DNA from 2 places in the Caulobacter sp. LARHSG274 genome. Region 2 is predicted to be linked to the other one. Evidence: predicted binding sites of a transcription regulator. Region 2 holds the regulator's gene; the other holds the start of a gene.
The links. The regulator LexA, encoded in region 2, represses DNA repair genes until DNA is damaged. The targets are predictions, from matches to a motif close to ATGTTCNCNANNTGTTCT.
Positions count from the first base shown of each region.

Region 1: the regulator LexA is predicted to act here: its motif matches at 5,702-5,719, upstream of ACIPQB_RS00680 (ImuA family protein).

Region 1 is NZ_JBIXJO010000001.1:139,526-147,864, forward strand. It holds gene ACIPQB_RS00650 (ATP-binding protein) at 1-1,095, opposite strand, end outside; gene ACIPQB_RS00655 (hypothetical protein) at 1,267-1,596, shown strand; gene ACIPQB_RS00660 (hypothetical protein) at 1,661-2,086, shown strand; gene ACIPQB_RS00665 (phosphoserine transaminase) at 2,221-3,393, shown strand; gene serA (phosphoglycerate dehydrogenase) at 3,523-5,103, shown strand; gene ACIPQB_RS00675 (hypothetical protein) at 5,268-5,630, shown strand; gene ACIPQB_RS00680 (ImuA family protein) at 5,733-6,506, shown strand; gene ACIPQB_RS00685 (Y-family DNA polymerase) at 6,478-7,953, shown strand; gene ACIPQB_RS00690 (error-prone DNA polymerase) at 7,967-8,339, shown strand, end outside.
Region 2 is NZ_JBIXJO010000003.1:378,970-387,308, forward strand. It holds gene ACIPQB_RS10020 (hypothetical protein) at 1-13, opposite strand, end outside; gene ACIPQB_RS10025 (DUF488 domain-containing protein) at 52-492, opposite strand; gene ACIPQB_RS10030 (DUF488 domain-containing protein) at 489-1,118, opposite strand; gene ACIPQB_RS10035 (dual OB domain-containing protein) at 1,099-1,767, opposite strand; gene ACIPQB_RS10040 (aminodeoxychorismate/anthranilate synthase component II) at 1,897-2,493, shown strand; gene trpD (anthranilate phosphoribosyltransferase) at 2,497-3,525, shown strand; gene trpC (indole-3-glycerol phosphate synthase TrpC) at 3,522-4,310, shown strand; gene ACIPQB_RS10055 (serine hydrolase domain-containing protein) at 4,420-5,604, shown strand; gene lexA (transcriptional repressor LexA) at 5,816-6,523, shown strand; gene ACIPQB_RS10065 (GFA family protein) at 6,748-7,155, opposite strand; gene ACIPQB_RS10070 (ComEC/Rec2 family competence protein) at 7,289-8,339, opposite strand, start outside.

The DNA of each region.
Region 1 (8,339 bases), on a different contig from region 2:
GCGCAGGCGATCGACGTCGCCGCGCCAGGAACCCAGCGCCTCGGGCGCGACGAAGACCCCGAACTCCAGGCCCTTCTGCTTGGCCTGGGCCGCCCAGGTCTCGCGGATCGACGTAGCCAGCCCCGCCAGGTCGAAGTCGCGATCGACCAGGTCCAGGCGCCCGGCCTCGATCTTCGAGAGGTCCAGCACGTCGTTGAGCACCGACAGCAGCAGTCCGCCCGATTCGCGGATCACCGACAGGCGCTCGCGCTGGGTGGCGGAAAGCTCGCCCATGGCCATCACCTCGGTCATGGCCAGCACGCCGTTTAGCGGCGTGCGGATCTCGTGGCTCATATTGGCCAGGAAGTGCGACTTCAGGACATTGGCGGCGTTGGCGGCGTCGCGGGCCTTGACCAGCTCGGCCATCGCCCCACGCAGCTCGTGGTCGTTGATCTCCAGCCGCGAGACCAGATGGTTGAAGCTGTCGGTCAGGCTGCGGAAGACGTCGTCGTCGGTCGCCTGCTCGACGGGCTGGAAGCGGCCGCCGGTGGCGACCTCGCCCATGGCCTTGGACAGCCGCTCCATCGGTTTGGTCATCCGCCGAGCCAGGCCGTTGGCCATCAGGATGGCCAGGCCGGCCGAACCGAAGAACAGGGTGCCGGTCAGGGCCAGGTCGCGGGCCAGGATGTCGGTCAGGCTGGGGCGCTTAGCGACGAGGACCAGAGTTCCGACCCGGCGTCCGGTCAGCTTGATCGGCCGGGTCAGGGTGTCGACCTCGGGGCCGCCGGCCGCGCCGATCTGGGCGACGGCCTGGCCTTGCATGTCGGTCAGGCGCACGGCGGCGACATTGGGAGCCTTGGCCACCGCCTCCAGGGCGCGATAGGCGCCGACGGTGTTGTGATCGGCCAGCGGCGCGGCGGCCCCCGCCACGACCATCTGGGCCAGGACCTCATGATTGGCCTGGGCCTCCTGGCGGGCGACGCTCCATTGCTGGAGCATGAAACAGACGCAGGCGGCGAGCAGGGCGACCACCGTCGTGGTCAGGGCGACGGCGGCGATTCGCGCCTGCAAGGGCGCATGGGGGGCCGTCCCGGAACTGCGGTCCTCGTCGATCATTTCCCGTCCCAGGAGGGCCTAGACCCGCATTTTGTCTGAAATTTCCTAACGCTTCGCTTCCGAGATTTTTGCCCGCCGCGACAAAACAACGCTCACGCTCGTTTCCCGATTGCACCCAGCTTAACTTTTCGTTTACCTCTACTATTAGTCTTTCATTAAGGAGATGGGGCAATGGACAAGGCTTTTGTGGCGCAGCGCGTGGCGAGCAAACTGTTTGCGACCGAGCGCGCCGTTGATGCGGCGATGATCGAAGCGGCCGAACTGATGGCCGACATGTTGAAGGCGCGTGCGGACGTCGGCGTTTCGGCCGTGGTCGGCGACCGCGCCAGCGTGAAGCTGACGCAAGCCCTCGCCGCTCTGGGCGAAGCCCGCTCGGCCGTTGTCGACATGCATGGCGAACTGAACGAAGTGAAGCTGCGCCTGGGCATCCGCACCAAGCTCATCGGCATCGAGCCCAAGGGCCAGGCGGCGCCGTCGGTCGACCTGCGCGAAGTCGGCTAACCTCTACATTTGTTGCAAGACTTTAACTTCGTAAGGCCCCTAATGTGAGTTAGGGGCCTTATCTATGCTGTACCTGATCGCACCGCTGCTTTGGATCCTGATGGCTGTCACCGTGCTTCTGGCCTGGCGGCAGGGCGGGGGCGCCGAGCGCATGGGCGCGATCCTGATCCTAGCCGGCAGTATTCTAGCTTGGCTGATTCACAGCGTCATGCCGAACAGCGCGCAGTCCATTGCGCTCCTGATCGGCGAAGCCGGTCTCGCGGCGGGGTTCCTGATCTTGGCCATGCGCTATGTCAGTCCCTGGCTGGGAATCGCCATGCTGCTTCAAGCCACGCAGTTCAGTCTGCACGCCTATTATCTGATCGGCGAGAAAGACCACGACGACCTGTATAAATTGGTCAACAACTTCAACACATTCGCGATCCTGTTGATCATACTGTTGGCCACGCTGCTGTCTTGGCGCAGACGCGCGAGCCTGGCGGCGAAATAATTCCCTGCGGGGGGCGCAGATCGCCGCCGTCGCAAAATCTCTCCTTGCCATCCCCGTCGAAAAAGAGTTTGTCGCCGGCGGGCCACATCCCCCCAACGGGATGCAGTCCATCTGTAAGGATGGGAGACATCGACATGACCACCCTCGCCAAGCCGGCGATCCGCCCGGCTCGTCCCGAGTTCTCTTCCGGCCCCTGCGCCAAGCGCCCTGGCTGGACCCCCGAAAATCTCAGAAACGCCGTGCTGGGCCGGTCGCACCGCTCCAAGCTGGGCAAGGGCCGCCTGAAGGCCGCCATCGACCAGACGCGCGAAGTGCTGGAGGTCCCCGCCGACTTCCTGATCGGCATCGTCGCCGGCTCCGACACCGGCGCCGTCGAGATGGCGATGTGGTCGATGCTGGGCGCCCGCCCCGTGCAGGTCATGGCCTTCGAATCCTTCGGCAAGGACTGGGTCACCGACGTGACCAAGCAGCTGAAGCTGCCCGACGTCGAGGTGCTCGACGCCCCCTACGGCCAGCTGCCGGACACCTCCAAGGTCGATCCGGCCAAGGACCTGGTCTTCACCTGGAACGGCACCACCTCGGGCGTCCGGGTCCCGAACGCCGACTTCATCAGCGCCGATCGCGAAGGCGTCGTGATCTGCGACGCCACCAGCGCCGCCTTCGCCCAGGACCTGGACTGGACCAAGCTCGACGTCGTGACCTTCTCCTGGCAGAAGGCCCTGGGCGGCGAGGGCGCGCACGGGATCCTGATCCTGTCGCCCCGCGCCGTGGCTCGCCTTGAGAGCTACACCCCGGCCTGGCCGATGCCCAAGCTGTTCCGGATGACCAAGGCCGGCAAGATCGCCGCCGACATCTTCGAAGGCGCGACCATCAACACCCCCTCCATGCTCTGCGTGGAAGACGCCCTGGACGCCCTGAAGTGGGCCGCCTCGATCGGCGGGCTGGAAGCCATGCAGGCCCGGGCCGACCAGAACCTGGCCGTGCTGGCCGATTGGGTCGCCCGCACCCCGTGGGTCGACTTCCTGGCCGCCACGCCGGACATCCGCTCCAACACCTCGGTGTGCCTGAAAGTGGTCGATCCCAGGATCGCCGCCTTGCCCGACGACGCCCAGGCCGACTTCGCCAAGAAGCTGGCCGGCCTGCTTGAGAAGGAGGGCGCGGCCCTCGACATCGGCGGCTATCGCGACGCCCCGGCCGGCCTGCGCATCTGGTGCGGCGCCACGGTCGAGGCCTCCGACCTCGAAGCCCTGACGCCCTGGCTCGACTGGGCCTTCGAGGCCGTCTCGGCCGAACTGGCCGCCGCCTGATCACACGCCCTCCCTCCCCCTCGATGGGGGAGGGGCAGGGGTGGGGGCGACCCCCGCCACCTCAGCAAGCACCCCCATCCCCACCCTTCCCCCATCAGGGGAAAGGGCTCGAAATCGGAGAACACCTCCATGACCGCTCCCCGCGTCCTCATCGCCGACAGCCTGTCTCCCGCCGCCGTGGCGATCTTCACCGCCCGCGGCGTCCAGGCCGACGTCAAGACCGGCCTGACCAAGGCCGAACTCCTCGAGATCATCGGCGACTATGACGGCCTGGCCGTCCGCTCGGCCACCAAGGCCGACCCCGAGGTCATCGCCGCCGCCAAGAAGCTGAAGGTCATCGGCCGGGCCGGCATCGGCGTCGACAACGTCAACATCCCGGCCGCCACCGCCGCCGGCGTCGTGGTGATGAACACCCCGTTCGGCAACTCGATCACCACCGCCGAGCACGCCATCGCCATGATGTTCGCCCTGGCCCGTCAGCTGCCGGCGGCTGATGCCAGCACCCAACTGGGAAAATGGGAGAAGAACCGCTTCATGGGCGTGGAGCTCTACGCCAAGACCCTGGGCCTGATCGGGGCCGGCAACATCGGCTCGATCGTCGCCGACCGGGCCCTGGGCCTGAAGATGAAGGTCGTGGCCTACGACCCCTTCCTGTCGCCGGAACGCGCCGTCGAGATCGGCGTCGAGAAGGTCGAGCTGGACGAGCTGCTGGCCCGCGCCGACGTCATCACCCTGCACACGCCGCTGACCGACAAGACCCGCAACATCCTGTCGCGCGAGAACCTGCAGAAGACCAAGAAGGGCGTGCTGATCGTCAACTGCGCCCGCGGCGGCCTGGTCGACGAGGTCGCCCTGCGCGAGCTGCTCGACAACGGCCATGTCGGCGGCGCCGGCTTCGACGTCTTCACCGAGGAGCCGGCCAAGACCAACGTCCTGTTCGGCTCCGACAAGGTGGTGGCCACCCCGCACCTGGGCGCCAGCACCAGCGAGGCCCAGGAGAACGTCGCCCTGCAGGTCGCCGAACAGATGAGCGACTACCTGCTGACCGGCGCGGTGACCAACGCCCTCAACAGCCCGTCGATCACCGCCGAGGAAGCCCCCAAGCTGAAGCCGTTCGTGGCCCTGGCCGAGAAGATCGGGGCCATGGCCGGCCAGATGGTCGACTTCGGCATCCTGGCCATCGACATCGCCTATGAGGGCGAGGTCTCCAATCTCAACGTCAAGCCGCTGACCAGCGCCGCCCTGGCCGGCATCCTCAAGCCGATGCTGGCCGAGATCAACATGGTCTCCGCGCCGGCCGTGGCCAAGGAGCGCGGCATCACCGTCTCCGAGAGCCGCCAGGAGGTCAGCCCCACCTATGACAGCCTGATGCGCATCACCGTCACCACCGAAAAGGGCAAGCGCGCCTTCGCCGGCACGGTGATCGCCGGCGCCCCGCGCGTCGTCGAGGTCAAGGGCATGGAGCTGGACGCGGGCTTCTCGCCGGCCATGCTCTATATCAACAACCTCGACAAGCCGGGCTTTATCGGGGCCCTGGGCATGCTGCTGGGCGAGGCCGGCGTCAACATCGCCACCTTCAATCTCGGCCGCGTCTCGGCCGAGGAGGACGCCATCGCCCTGGTTGGCGTCGACCAGGCCCCGGACGAGACCCTGCTGGCCAAGATCCAGGCCCTGCCGCACGTCAAGGAAGCCCGCGCCCTGACGTTCTGACCTCCCTTCGGGGCCCGGCCTGGCTGGGCCCCGAAGCCGTCCTTTGGGCCGATGCGCACATTCCGTGCAGGGGCCAAGGGGATGTTGCGTAGACGGCGCAGACGCCGTTCCCAAGCCTGACCGGAGCGGCTAGGTCCTCGAACACCGCCAGCCAGGATGTTTCGATGCCCCATAGCGCCCGCCGCAAGGTCAACCGTCTGCTCTTCGTCGTCTTCCTGGCGGCGGCGGCCTACGCCCTGGCCCGGGCCCTGCTGCCGGACAACGACAATCTGGGCCTGATCCCCTGGGACAAGGCCAAGCACTTCATCGTCTTCTATACCTTGGCCGGCCTGGCCTCCCTGGCCCTGCCCGACAGCCGGCTGTGGCGCATCGGCGCGGTGCTGCTGGCTTTCGGCGGGGCGATCGAGATCCTGCAGGGCCTGCCGATCGTCCATCGCGACGCCTCATGGTTCGACCTGCTGGCCGACGCCTGCGGGATCAGCGCCGCCTATGGTCCGATGATCGCCGTGCGCTGGCGCCGGCGCTAGGCCGACCCCTTTCGCAAACGGGTCCTTCCGCCGCACCCCTGCTCCGCTTGACTCTCCCCGTCCGGAGGATCAGAACAAAAGTGGAACATTGGAGATGCGAGGATGCCCGGGGCGAAGCCCGCCCTTTCGGCTTTGAGAGCCAGGATCGCCGCCTTGGAAGCGGGGACTCGGACTCCATCCCTGGTCCTGCCGTTCGGCGATCCGCGCATCGACAGCTGCTTTCCGGCCGGCGGCCTGCCGCGCGGCGGCTGGCACGAGGTGGGCGGCGCCGGCCTTGATGAGGAGACCGGCGCGGCCCCCGCCGCCTTTTCGGCCCTGCTGCTGAGGCCGCTGGCCGCCAAGGGCGCGGTGGTCTGGGTGATGCGCCGCGACGACCTGCACGCGCCGGGCCTGCAGGGCCTGGGCTTTCCCGCCGGCCGGCTGATCCAGGTCCGGGCCCGCGACGAGGCCGAGGTGCTGGCGGTGCTGGAGGACGCCCTGGCCACGGTCGGGGTCGCCGCCGCCGTCGGCGAGGCCCAGGCCCCAGACCTCAAGGCCGGCCGCCGCCTGCAGCTGGCCTGCGAGCGGCGCGGGGCGACCGGGATCCTGCTGCGCCGGCGACCTTATGGCGGTCCGGCCGGCAAGATGCGCGAGGTGTCCGGCGCGGCCGCCCTGAGCCGCTGGCGCGTCGCCGCCGCCCCCAGCCAGCCGCCGCCGGGCGAACCGGGCCTGGGCCCGCCGCGCTGGCGGGTGGAACTGGAACGCTGCCGGGGCGGACGTCCCGGCGCCTGGATCCTGGAGTCTTCGGAGGCCGATCATGGCCCGCATCCTTTCCATTTGGTGTCGCAATTGGCCGATCACGACGTGGTTGAGGAAGACCTCAGGCGCGCCGGCTGAAACGGCCCCGCCCGTCGCCCTGGTCGCTTCCGAAGCCGGAACCCGTCGCCTGGCCGCCGTCGACGACGTCGCCGCCGCCTGCGGCCTGCATGTCGGCCAGAAAGCCGCCGACGCCGCGGCCCTGTGTCCGGAGCTGGTCGTCGCCGACCACGACCCCGAGGGCGACCGCGCGGCCCTGGAGGTGCTGTGCGACTGGTGCGTGCGGTTCTCGCCGGCCGTGGCCATCGACGGCCTGGACGGCCTGTTCCTCGACATCGAAGGCGTCGCCCACCTGTGGGGCGGGGAAGGCGCGATGCTCGACGACCTGCTGGCCCGCCTGGCCCGCTGGGGGGCGCCGGCCCGGGGAGCGATCGCCGACACCCCCGGCGCGGCCTGGGCCCTGGCCCGCTTCGCCCCTGACCGCATGATCGCCCCGCCCGGCGGCCAGGGCCCGCTGCTGGCCGCCCTGCCGGTGGCGGCCCTGCGCCTGGACGACGCCGCCCAGGCCCAGTTGCCGCGCCTGGGCCTGTTCCAGGTCGGCCAGCTGCTGGCCCTGCCCCGCGTCCAGCTGACCCGGCGGTTCGGGGCCGGGACGGTGCTGCGCATCGACCAGGCCCTGGGCGCGGCGCGTGAGCCCCTGGCCTTCCGCCGCCCCGTCACCCCGTGGTTCGACCGCCTGGCCTTCGCCGAGCCGATCAGCGCCCCCGACGACATGGCCCGGGCGGCCGGCGACATCGCCGCCCTGCTCTGCGCTCGGCTGGAGGCCGAGGGCCAGGGGGCGCGGCGGTTCGAGCTGGTGTTCCACCGCCTGGACGGCCGCGACCAGCCGGTGCGGGTCGGCCTGTCGCGTCCCGGCCGCGACGCGGTCCGCATCACCCGGCTGCTGAAGCCCAAGCTGGAGACGGTGGATCCGGGCTTCGGCGTCGAGGTCGTCACCCTGTGGGCCGCCGACGTCGAACCGCTGTCGGCGGCGCAGCGCAGCCTCGACGCCGAGGGCGGCGTCAGCCTGGAGGAGGGCCTGGCCCCGTTGGTCGACCGGCTGGTCAACCGCCTGGGCGAGGACCGGGTCTGGCGCGCCGACCCCTGCGAGAGCCACGTGCCCGAACGGGCGGTGGTGCGCCGCGCCCCCCTCGCCCCGCCGGCGGAGGCGGCCTGGGATCCCCAGCGCCCCCGCCCGACCCGGCTGTTTCGCCGTCCCGAGGCGATCGCGGTGATCGCCAAGCTGCCCGACGATCCGCCGGTCCGCTTCATCTGGCGCGGCCAGTCGCATCGCGTCCGCCTGGCCGAGGGCCCCGAGCGCATCGCCCAGGAATGGTGGCGCCAGGCCTTCGACGACATCGGTCCCGGCAAGGTGCGCGACTATTACCGCGTGGAGGACGAGACGGGCGAGCGGTTCTGGATCTTTCGGGCCGGGCTCTATGGCGGGGACGAGGCTCCGAAGTGGTGGCTGCATGGGCTGTTCGGATGACAGGGGCTCGCCGATGACCGCCTATGCCGAACTGCAGACCACCAGCAACTTCTCCTTCCTGCGCGGGGCCTCCCACGCCGGCGAGCTGATGCTGACCGCCGAGGCCCTGGGCGTGGCCGCGGTCGGGATCACCGATCGCAACACCCTGGCCGGGGTGGTGCGGGCCTGGACGGCGGCCAAGACGTCCAAGGTCAGGGCCCTGACCGGCTGCCGGCTGGACTTCGCCGACGAAACGCCCAGCCTGCTGTGCTACCCGACCGACCGCGAGGCCTTCGCCCGCCTGACGCGGCTGCTGACCGTCGGCCAGCGCCGGGCCGCCAAGGGCGAGTGCCACCTGTTCTGGCAGGATTTCCTGGCCCACGCCGACGGCCAGCTGGCGCTGATCG
Region 2 (8,339 bases):
CAGCAGCGTCCATGACCGACAGCATGCACGGCCTGGGCAGGCCGCGCGACATCACAGATGTCGCACCTCCAGCTGGCCGCCCCACTTGCCGTTCAGATATTCGCAGACCAGTCGCCGGTGGCAGTGATGCGGCGTCGCCTCCGAGCAGAGCAGGCAGGCGCCGGCGAACATCTGCGGCTTCAGCCGGGTCTCGACCTGCCGCTCGGCCATCAGGTCCAGGAACCGGCCTTCGAACACCCGCCAGTCCCCCTTGTCCTTCTTGAAGGCCTTGAACATGTCGTCGGAGGGGGCCAGCAGCGGCTCGTGCCGATAGCCGATCCCGCCGATCGCCTGGAGGAAATAGGCCAGGTCGTCGGCCTTGGCGAAACCGGCCAACTGCGAGGTGTTGTACAGACGCACGTCGATCACCGACCGGACGCCGGCCGCCTGCAGCCGCTCGAAAAAGCCCCTGGCCGTGGTCTGGGTGAAGCCGATCGTCGCGACCTGCGTCACCCGACCGCTCCCAGCGCCGCGTCCGGCCCGCCGCTCTCGGCGAAGGCCACCTTGCGGGCCCGCTGCCGATAGGCGCGGTCGAGGCGGTCGGCCGGCGTTTCGAAAATGTCCTCGTGATCCAGGCCCTCGCAGACCAGCAGACGGCGTTCGGTCTCCTCATGCGCCTCGATCCGGCCGTCGGGCAGGATATGCGCCACCGGCAGGCCCCCGGCCCGCAGCCGGCGCGACACCAGCAGGCAGCGGTGGCAGTCCAGCGGCTCCTGCTCGGCGCACATCAGGGCGACGACGTGGGCCTCGGCGCCCTTGCGGACCCGGTCCAGGCCGGCCTGGAACGCCGGCTCGGCGGCCATGGCCTCGTAGTCGGCGACGCCATTGGCGAACAGATGCGCGCCCGAGGGCCGCCCGCCCAGGGCGTCGCCGAGGAAGACATAGGCCATCCCCGCCTGCCGCAGGCGCTCGGCCAGGGCGTCCTTGTTGAACTGCGGCGTGTGTTTCGACCAGGGGCTGGTCCGGACGTCGGCCACCGCAGTGACGCCGGCCCCGTCCAGCAAGGCCCGGAACCGGTCCCAGCCATGCGTCGAGTGGCCGATCGTCAGGATGCGCGGCTCAGAGGGCGTGGAGTCCATTGACCTGAAGATAGCATCGATCCGGAGCGGCGTCGAAAGGCCGGGCCAGGCCCAGCCGCACATGGACGCGGCCCTCGCGCGGGACCAGGGCCTGGGCCGCGGCCAGACCGTCCTTCTCGAAGGCCTGTTTCAGGGTCTTGGCCGCGACGCTCAGGTGCAGCACATGGCCGCCGATCGACAGGCCAGCGCGCAACCGGTGCTCGTCCTTGTAGACCTGCTCGAACAGCGTCACCTGCGCCCCGTCGACCGTCTGGCAGGCCAAGGACCCGCAGGGCGCCCCGGCCGGCACATAGGCCTTGTCGCCATCGAACCTCAGATGTTCGCCAAAGACCCGGACGGGTGAAAACGCCTCGGCCCGCGTCAGGGTCCGCTTGAAGGCGTAGTCGGCCAGGACGCCCGTCCGGCGCGGAACGCCGCTGACGACGACGTCTTCGGTATTGTGCGGCAGGGCCGTCGGCGGCCGCTCGCCCAGGAAGCTGACCACGTGGCCCGGATGGAAGGTGGTGTTGGCCCCGCAGACCCGGGCTTCCCAGAACTTGGCCGGCGCCGGCTCGGGCCGGACCATGACTTCGCGGTCGAGGTCGAAGCCGGCGACGCACCGCAGGGGGCCATAGAGCGTGACTTCCGTGACAGCGATCCTGTAGGCCATCGACGCAACCATCAACCGAGCGTGGAACCAGAAACTCAATCTTAAGCTGATCTTTGGCTGCGACGCAATGATGGATGGCTTGGCCTGCGGTGCGGTTGCCCCTAGAAGCTGTTCCCGAAAGGCGGCGTCATGATCCTGGTCATCGATAACTACGACAGCTTCACCTACAACCTCGTCCACTATCTGAACGAGTTGGGGGCCGACACCGTCGTGCGTCGCAACGACGATCTCACCGTTCAGGAGGCCCTGGGCCTTCACCCGCAGGCGGTGCTGCTGTCGCCCGGCCCCAAGGCCCCCGACCAGGCCGGCATCTGCCTGCCGCTGCTGCGCGGCGCGCCGGACGACCTGGCGATCCTCGGCGTCTGCCTGGGCCACCAGGCCATCGGCCAGGCCTATGGCGGCGACGTGATCCGCGCCAAGCAGGTGATGCACGGCAAGACCAGCCTGATCCGCCACAACGACAAGGGCGTCTTCAAGGGCCTGCCCAACCCGTTCACCGCCACCCGCTATCACAGCCTGGCGGTCGACAAGGCCACCCTGCCCGACGACCTGGAGATCACCGCCTGGACCGACGACGGCGAGATCATGGGCGTCCAGCACAAGACCCGCCCGGTCTATGGCGTGCAGTTCCATCCCGAATCGATCGCCACCGAGGGCGGCCACCAGCTGCTGGCCAACTTCCTCGACCTGGCCAAGGTCAAGCGCGACGCGCAGATCTGGGTCTAGACGGTGTCGGACGCCTTCAAGCCCCTGCTGGCCAAGCTGGCCGACGGCCAGACCCTCGACGAGGACGACGCCGAGCTGTTCTTCGCCGCCTGCCTGCGCGGCGAGCCGACCCCGGCCCAGGTGGCCGCGGCGGTCACCGCCATGCGCCTGCGCGGCGAGACGGTGGGCGAGATCGCCGCCTGCGCCCGGGCCATGCGCCGCGCCGCCATCCACCTGGACCATCCCTATGAGGTCATCGACGTCTGCGGCACCGGCGGCGACGGCCTGCACACCCTCAACATCTCCACCGCCGTGGGCTTCGTGGCGGCGGGCGGCGGGCTGAAGGTGGCCAAGCACGGCAACCGGGCGATCACCAGCAAGTCGGGCACGGCCGACGTCCTGGCCGCCCTGGGGGTCAATATCGACGCAAGCCTGGCCCAGCAGCGCCACGCCCTGGACACCGCCGGCATCTGTTTCCTGTTCGCCCAGGCCCACCACGGGGCGATGAAGCACGTCTCGCCGATCCGCCAGCAGCTGGGCTTTCGCACCATCTTCAACCTGCTGGGCCCGCTGACCAATCCGGCCGGGGCCCGGCGGCAGGTGGTCGGGGTCTCGGCCCCGCGCTTCGTCGAGCCGATCGCCAAGGCGCTGGGGGCCCTGGGGGCCGAGCGCGCCTGGTCGGTGCACGGCGGCGGCATGGACGAGCTGACCACCACCGGCGAGACCGAGGTCGCCGAATGGCGCGACGGCGCCCTGCGCCTGTTCACCATCACCCCCGAGGCCGTCGGCCTGCCGCGGGCGGCCCTGGCCGACCTGACCGGCGGCGAGCCGGCCTATAACGCCGCCGCCCTGACCGCCCTGCTGGACGGCCAGAAGGGCCCCTATCGCGACATCGTCATGCTCAACGCCGCCGCCGCCTTCCTGGTCGCCGACAAGGTCGAGACCCTGCGCGAGGGCGTCGAACTGGCCGGGGCCGTGCTCGACGACGGCCGCGCCAAGGCCGCCCTGGCCGGTCTGGTCGCCGCCACCAACAGCGAAACCGCCGCCGCATGACCGACATTCTCGCTGAAATCGCCGCCTACAAGCGCGAAGAGGTCGCCGATCGCAAGCGCCGCCGGTCCTTCGCCCAGGTCGACGCCGCCGCCCGGGCCGCCAACAGCCCGCGCGGCTTCAAGGCCGCCCTCGCCGCCGCCCATGCGCCCGGCAAGCTGGCCCTGATCGCCGAGATCAAGAAGGCCTCGCCGTCCAAGGGCCTGATCCGCGCCGACTTCGACCCGCCGGCCCTGGCCCGGGCCTATGAGGCCGGCGGCGCGGCCTGCCTGTCGGTGCTGACCGACGGTCCCAGCTTCCAGGGCGCCGACGGCTATCTGATCGACGCCCGCGCCGCCGTCGCCCTGCCCTGCATCCGCAAGGACTTTCTCGTCGATCCCTGGCAGGTGGCCGAGAGCCGGGCCCTGGGCGCCGACGCCATCCTGGTGATCCTGGCGATGATCGATGACGTCCTGGCCGCCGAACTGATGAGCGAAGCCGCGCGCCTGGGCATGGACGCCCTGGTCGAGGTGCATGACGAGGCCGAGATCGACCGGGCCGGCCGGCTCGGCGCCGCCCTGGTCGGGATCAACAACCGCGACCTGAAGAGCTTCGTGGTCGACCTGGCGGTCACCGAGCGCCTGGCCGCCCGCGCGCCCGCCGACGCCCTGCTGGTCACCGAAAGCGGCCTGTTCGTCCAGGACGACGTGGTGCGCATGGAGGCGGCCGGAGCCAAAGCCATGCTGGTCGGCGAAAGCCTGATGCGCCAGGCCGACGTGACGGCGGCGACCCGAGCCCTGCTGGGCTAGACGGCTGGCCAGGCTCTACAGAAACCGCTTCGGACGCGGTCGCGGGCGCAAGGGATGGGCGGCCCTGGCGGTCGTCCTGGCGGCGGGGCTGGGGGCGCTCGGCTGGACCCTGTCGCACGGCCCGCCCCCCCCGAAGACCGCCCGGCCGACCATCGCCGCCCCTCCGCCGCCCGCCGCCCTGCCCCTCAAGCCCGAGGACTGGCGCGGCGCGATCGACTATCGCGCCCTCGACACGCGCATCCAGGCGATGATGGCCGACAAGTCCATGACCGGGCTGGCGATCGCCGTGGTCGAGAACGGCCGCCTGTCCTTCGTCCAGGGCTACGGCCTCACCGCCGCCGAGGACGGCCGCAAGGTCGAGGCCGACACGGTGTTCCGCTGGGCCTCGCTGTCCAAGACCGTGGCCAGCACGCTCAGCGCCCGCCTGGCCCAGGACGGGGTGTTTTCCCTGTCCGACCCGCTGGGCAAGTTCGACACCAGCCTGCGCCTGCCGGGCGGGGCCGACCGCACCCTGACCGTCGAGCAGCTGCTGTCCCAGCGCACCGGCCTGCCCCGCAACGCCTATGACGGCTGGCTCGAGGGCGGGCGCGATCCGCGGGAGATCCGGGCCAGCCTGGCGGCCGTGCCGCTGCTCTGCCCGCCGGGGACCTGCCACAGCTACCAGAACATCGCCTATGACACGATCGGAGAGGTCATCGAGCGGGCCACCGGCCGATCCTATGCCCAGGAAGCGCGGCGGCGATTGTTCCTGCCGCTGGGCATGACCAGCGCGACGGTCGGCCTGGAGGGCCTGGAGGCGGCCCGGTCCTGGGCGCGGCCGTCCCACCAAGGCCGGGCGACGCCGCTGGCCGACGCCTATTACCGCATCCCCGCCGCGGCGGGGGTCAACTCCGACATCGTCGACCTGGCGCGGTGGATGCAGGCGCAGATGGGCCAGGCGCCGGCGATCTTGCCGGCCAAGGTGCTGGCCGAGATCCAGCGCCCGCGCGTCAACACCGGCCGGCCCTATGGCAATTCGCCCCTGGGGCGGGCGCTGGAGCATCCCGGCTATGGCCTGGGCATGCGCAGCTTCACCTACAAGGGCCACCGGCTGGTCGGCCACAGTGGCGCGGTGACCGGCTATCGCTCGACCGTGATGTTCGACCCGGCCACCAAAACCGGGGTGGTGATGCTGTGGAACAGCGACAGCAGCCTGCCCTTCAAGCTGCAGGCCGAGGTCTTCGACAACGCCTACCACCGGCCGTTCACCGACTGGCTCGGCCTGGACGGCGGCCAGCCGAACCTCGCCCCCTGATCCGATTCGGCTGCGCCTCCACCCCGGATGCGCCTGCCGAGGGCGATCCGGCTGGCGGGCCGCCGGCCCCGAACCCGTTCTACGGCCTGTATTTCCTCGGGAATTCGCCCGCCGGCCCGGCGAACACCGTTAACTTGACATCAACGAAGAACACCTAGAGAACATTCACAGAGGTTTGCGGTTTGTTCCGCGACGACTGGCGAGGCCGGACATGCTTACGCGCAAGCAGCACGAGCTGCTGATGTTCATCCATGAACGGATCAAGGAGACCGGCGTCTCCCCCTCCTTCGACGAGATGAAGGAGGCGCTGGACCTGGCGTCCAAGTCGGGCATCCACCGGCTGATCACCGCCCTGGAGGAGCGCGGCTTCATCCGCCGCCTGGCGCACCGGGCCCGGGCGCTGGAGGTGGTCAAGCTGCCGCAGCAGGCCACCACCGCCGCCCCGCCCAAGGGCCGCGGCGCCTTCCGGCCCCAGGTGCTCGAAGGCGGCGGGCCCGCGCCGTCCGCCCCCTACCCCGTCCCGATCGCCGCCGACACCAGCCGCGAACTGCCGATCCTCGGCCGCATCGCCGCCGGCACCCCGATCGACGCCATCCAGCACGAGCGCGAGCGCCTGCCGGTGCCCGAAACCATGCTGGGGGCCGGCGAACACTATGTGCTCGAGGTCCAGGGGGACTCGATGATCGAGGCCGGCATCCTCGACGGCGACTATGTGATCATCAAGAAGGGCGACACCGCCAATTCCGGCGAAATCGTCGTGGCCCTGGTCGGCGAGGAAGCCACCCTCAAGCGCCTGCGCAAGAAGGGCGGCTCGATCGCCCTGGAAGCCGCCAACCCCAAGTACGAAACCCGCATCTTCGGCCCCGACCAGGTCGAGGTCCAGGGCAAGCTGGTGGGCCTGATCCGGCGGTATCATTAGTTTGATCGCCTCCCCGGCATTCGCCCATAGGCGGTAAGCTACTATTTTCCTCATCCTGAGGCGCCCGCGCAGCGGGCCTCGAAGGACGCAGGGCCGGCCCGCTCCGTGCGTCCTTCGAGGCTCGCCGGCGGCGAGCACCTCAGGATGAGGAAGATCAAGCCAGGCCCAAGGTCCTAACTTACCGCCCATGGGCGAATGTCGGGACCCAGATCGTAAAACGCCCCCTAGGTCGCCATTCCCGCCGGCCGGTTCTCGGCATATTGCGGCACGTTCAGCGGCGGCAGCCAGGGTTCGCGGCGCTTGACCCAGACTTCGTACTGCGGCGTGAATTGGCCCACCGCGTCCAGGCCGCCCAGGTGGATCTCGATCTCGCCGTCGCCCTCGCCTTCCGCCGTCCAGAACAGCGGCGAGCCGCAGGTCGGGCAGCCGTGGATCAGGCCGTGCTCGGCGCCGGTCCAGATCGCAGGCCTCCCCTCGATCCGCACCTTGTCGCTTGGGAACGCCGCGAAGGCGTTGAACGGCGCGCCATGGCGCTTGCGGCAGGTCAGGCAATGGCACACCCCCACCCGCAGCGGCTCGCCCGTCGCGACATAGCGCACCGCCCCGCACGCGCACCCGCCTTCCCGTTCCATGATCGCCTCCATCGCTCGTCCGGCCTAAACGCCCGACGCGCCGCTCGGCTCAAAAGAAGGCCAGCCGTCCCTCCAGTTCGGCGGACGGATGAGCCGCCAGCCGCGGCAGGCCGGCCCTGCACTCTCAGCATGCCTATCGCCCCGAAACGCCTGTCCACGGCCGCGCGCCGCGCAGCGGCTGGGCCCAGACGATCCACCAGCCGTCGCGGCGACGATAGAGCTCGGCCGCCCCGCCGGCCGCGAAGTCGGCGGCGTCGAGCACGATGCGGTCGCGGCAATTGGCCGGCAGGTCGGGCGCCGGTCCCCGCAGGACGACGATCTCGGCCCCAGCGCACATCCGATCCAGCGTCTCCAGGTCGGGCCCGGCCTTGCTCCAGGACAGGGCCAGGGCCACCGGCGCCGCGGGGGTCGGCGCGCAGGACCGGCGGTCGCAGGCGTAGGCCGCCGCCTCAGCCGCAGGGGCGATCGCCAGGCCGCGCCGGCGGCTCCACAGTTCGGCCCCGAACCGGCGGGCGTCGGGGCGCAGCAGCACCGCCGCGCCGCCCTGGCGCACCGCCGCCGTGGTCCCGTCGGGGGCGATCCAGACGTCGGGGGCCGGCGGCCGCGGCCACAGGGCCACCGCCAGGGCCAGGGGCGCGCCCAGCCAGCGCAGGCGGCCGCGCCACAGGCACAGCAGCATCAGCCCGACAAAGGCCAGGGCCAGGGTGAAGGGCGGGCCGCTGGCCACCACCCGCTGGGCCCCGCCGGCGCTGGCGAAGCCGTCGGCGATCCACATCATCGCCGAGATGCCCCAGCCGGCCACCGCCAGGAACGGCCGGCCCAGGCCGACGCCCTCCAGGGTGGCCCCGACAGCCAGGAACGGCATGATCACGAACGACGACAGCGGCGCGACCGCCAGATTGGCCGGCAGACCCCAGACCGCCACCCGGTTGAAGTGCTGCATGGCGAACGGCCCCGTGGCCAGGCCGGCCACGAAGCTGGCGCCGATGCTGACCGCCAGCCAGCTCAGCGAACCCTGGATGGCGCGGATCCACCAGGGCGCCGAGATCTCGCGCACCGGCCGCGGCCAGGCCTCGGCCAGGGCGACCAGGGCGGCGGTGGCCGCGAACGACATCTGAAAGCCGGGCGCGCCCGCGGATTCGGGCTGGACCAGCAGGATGATCAGCGCCGCCACCGCCAACCCA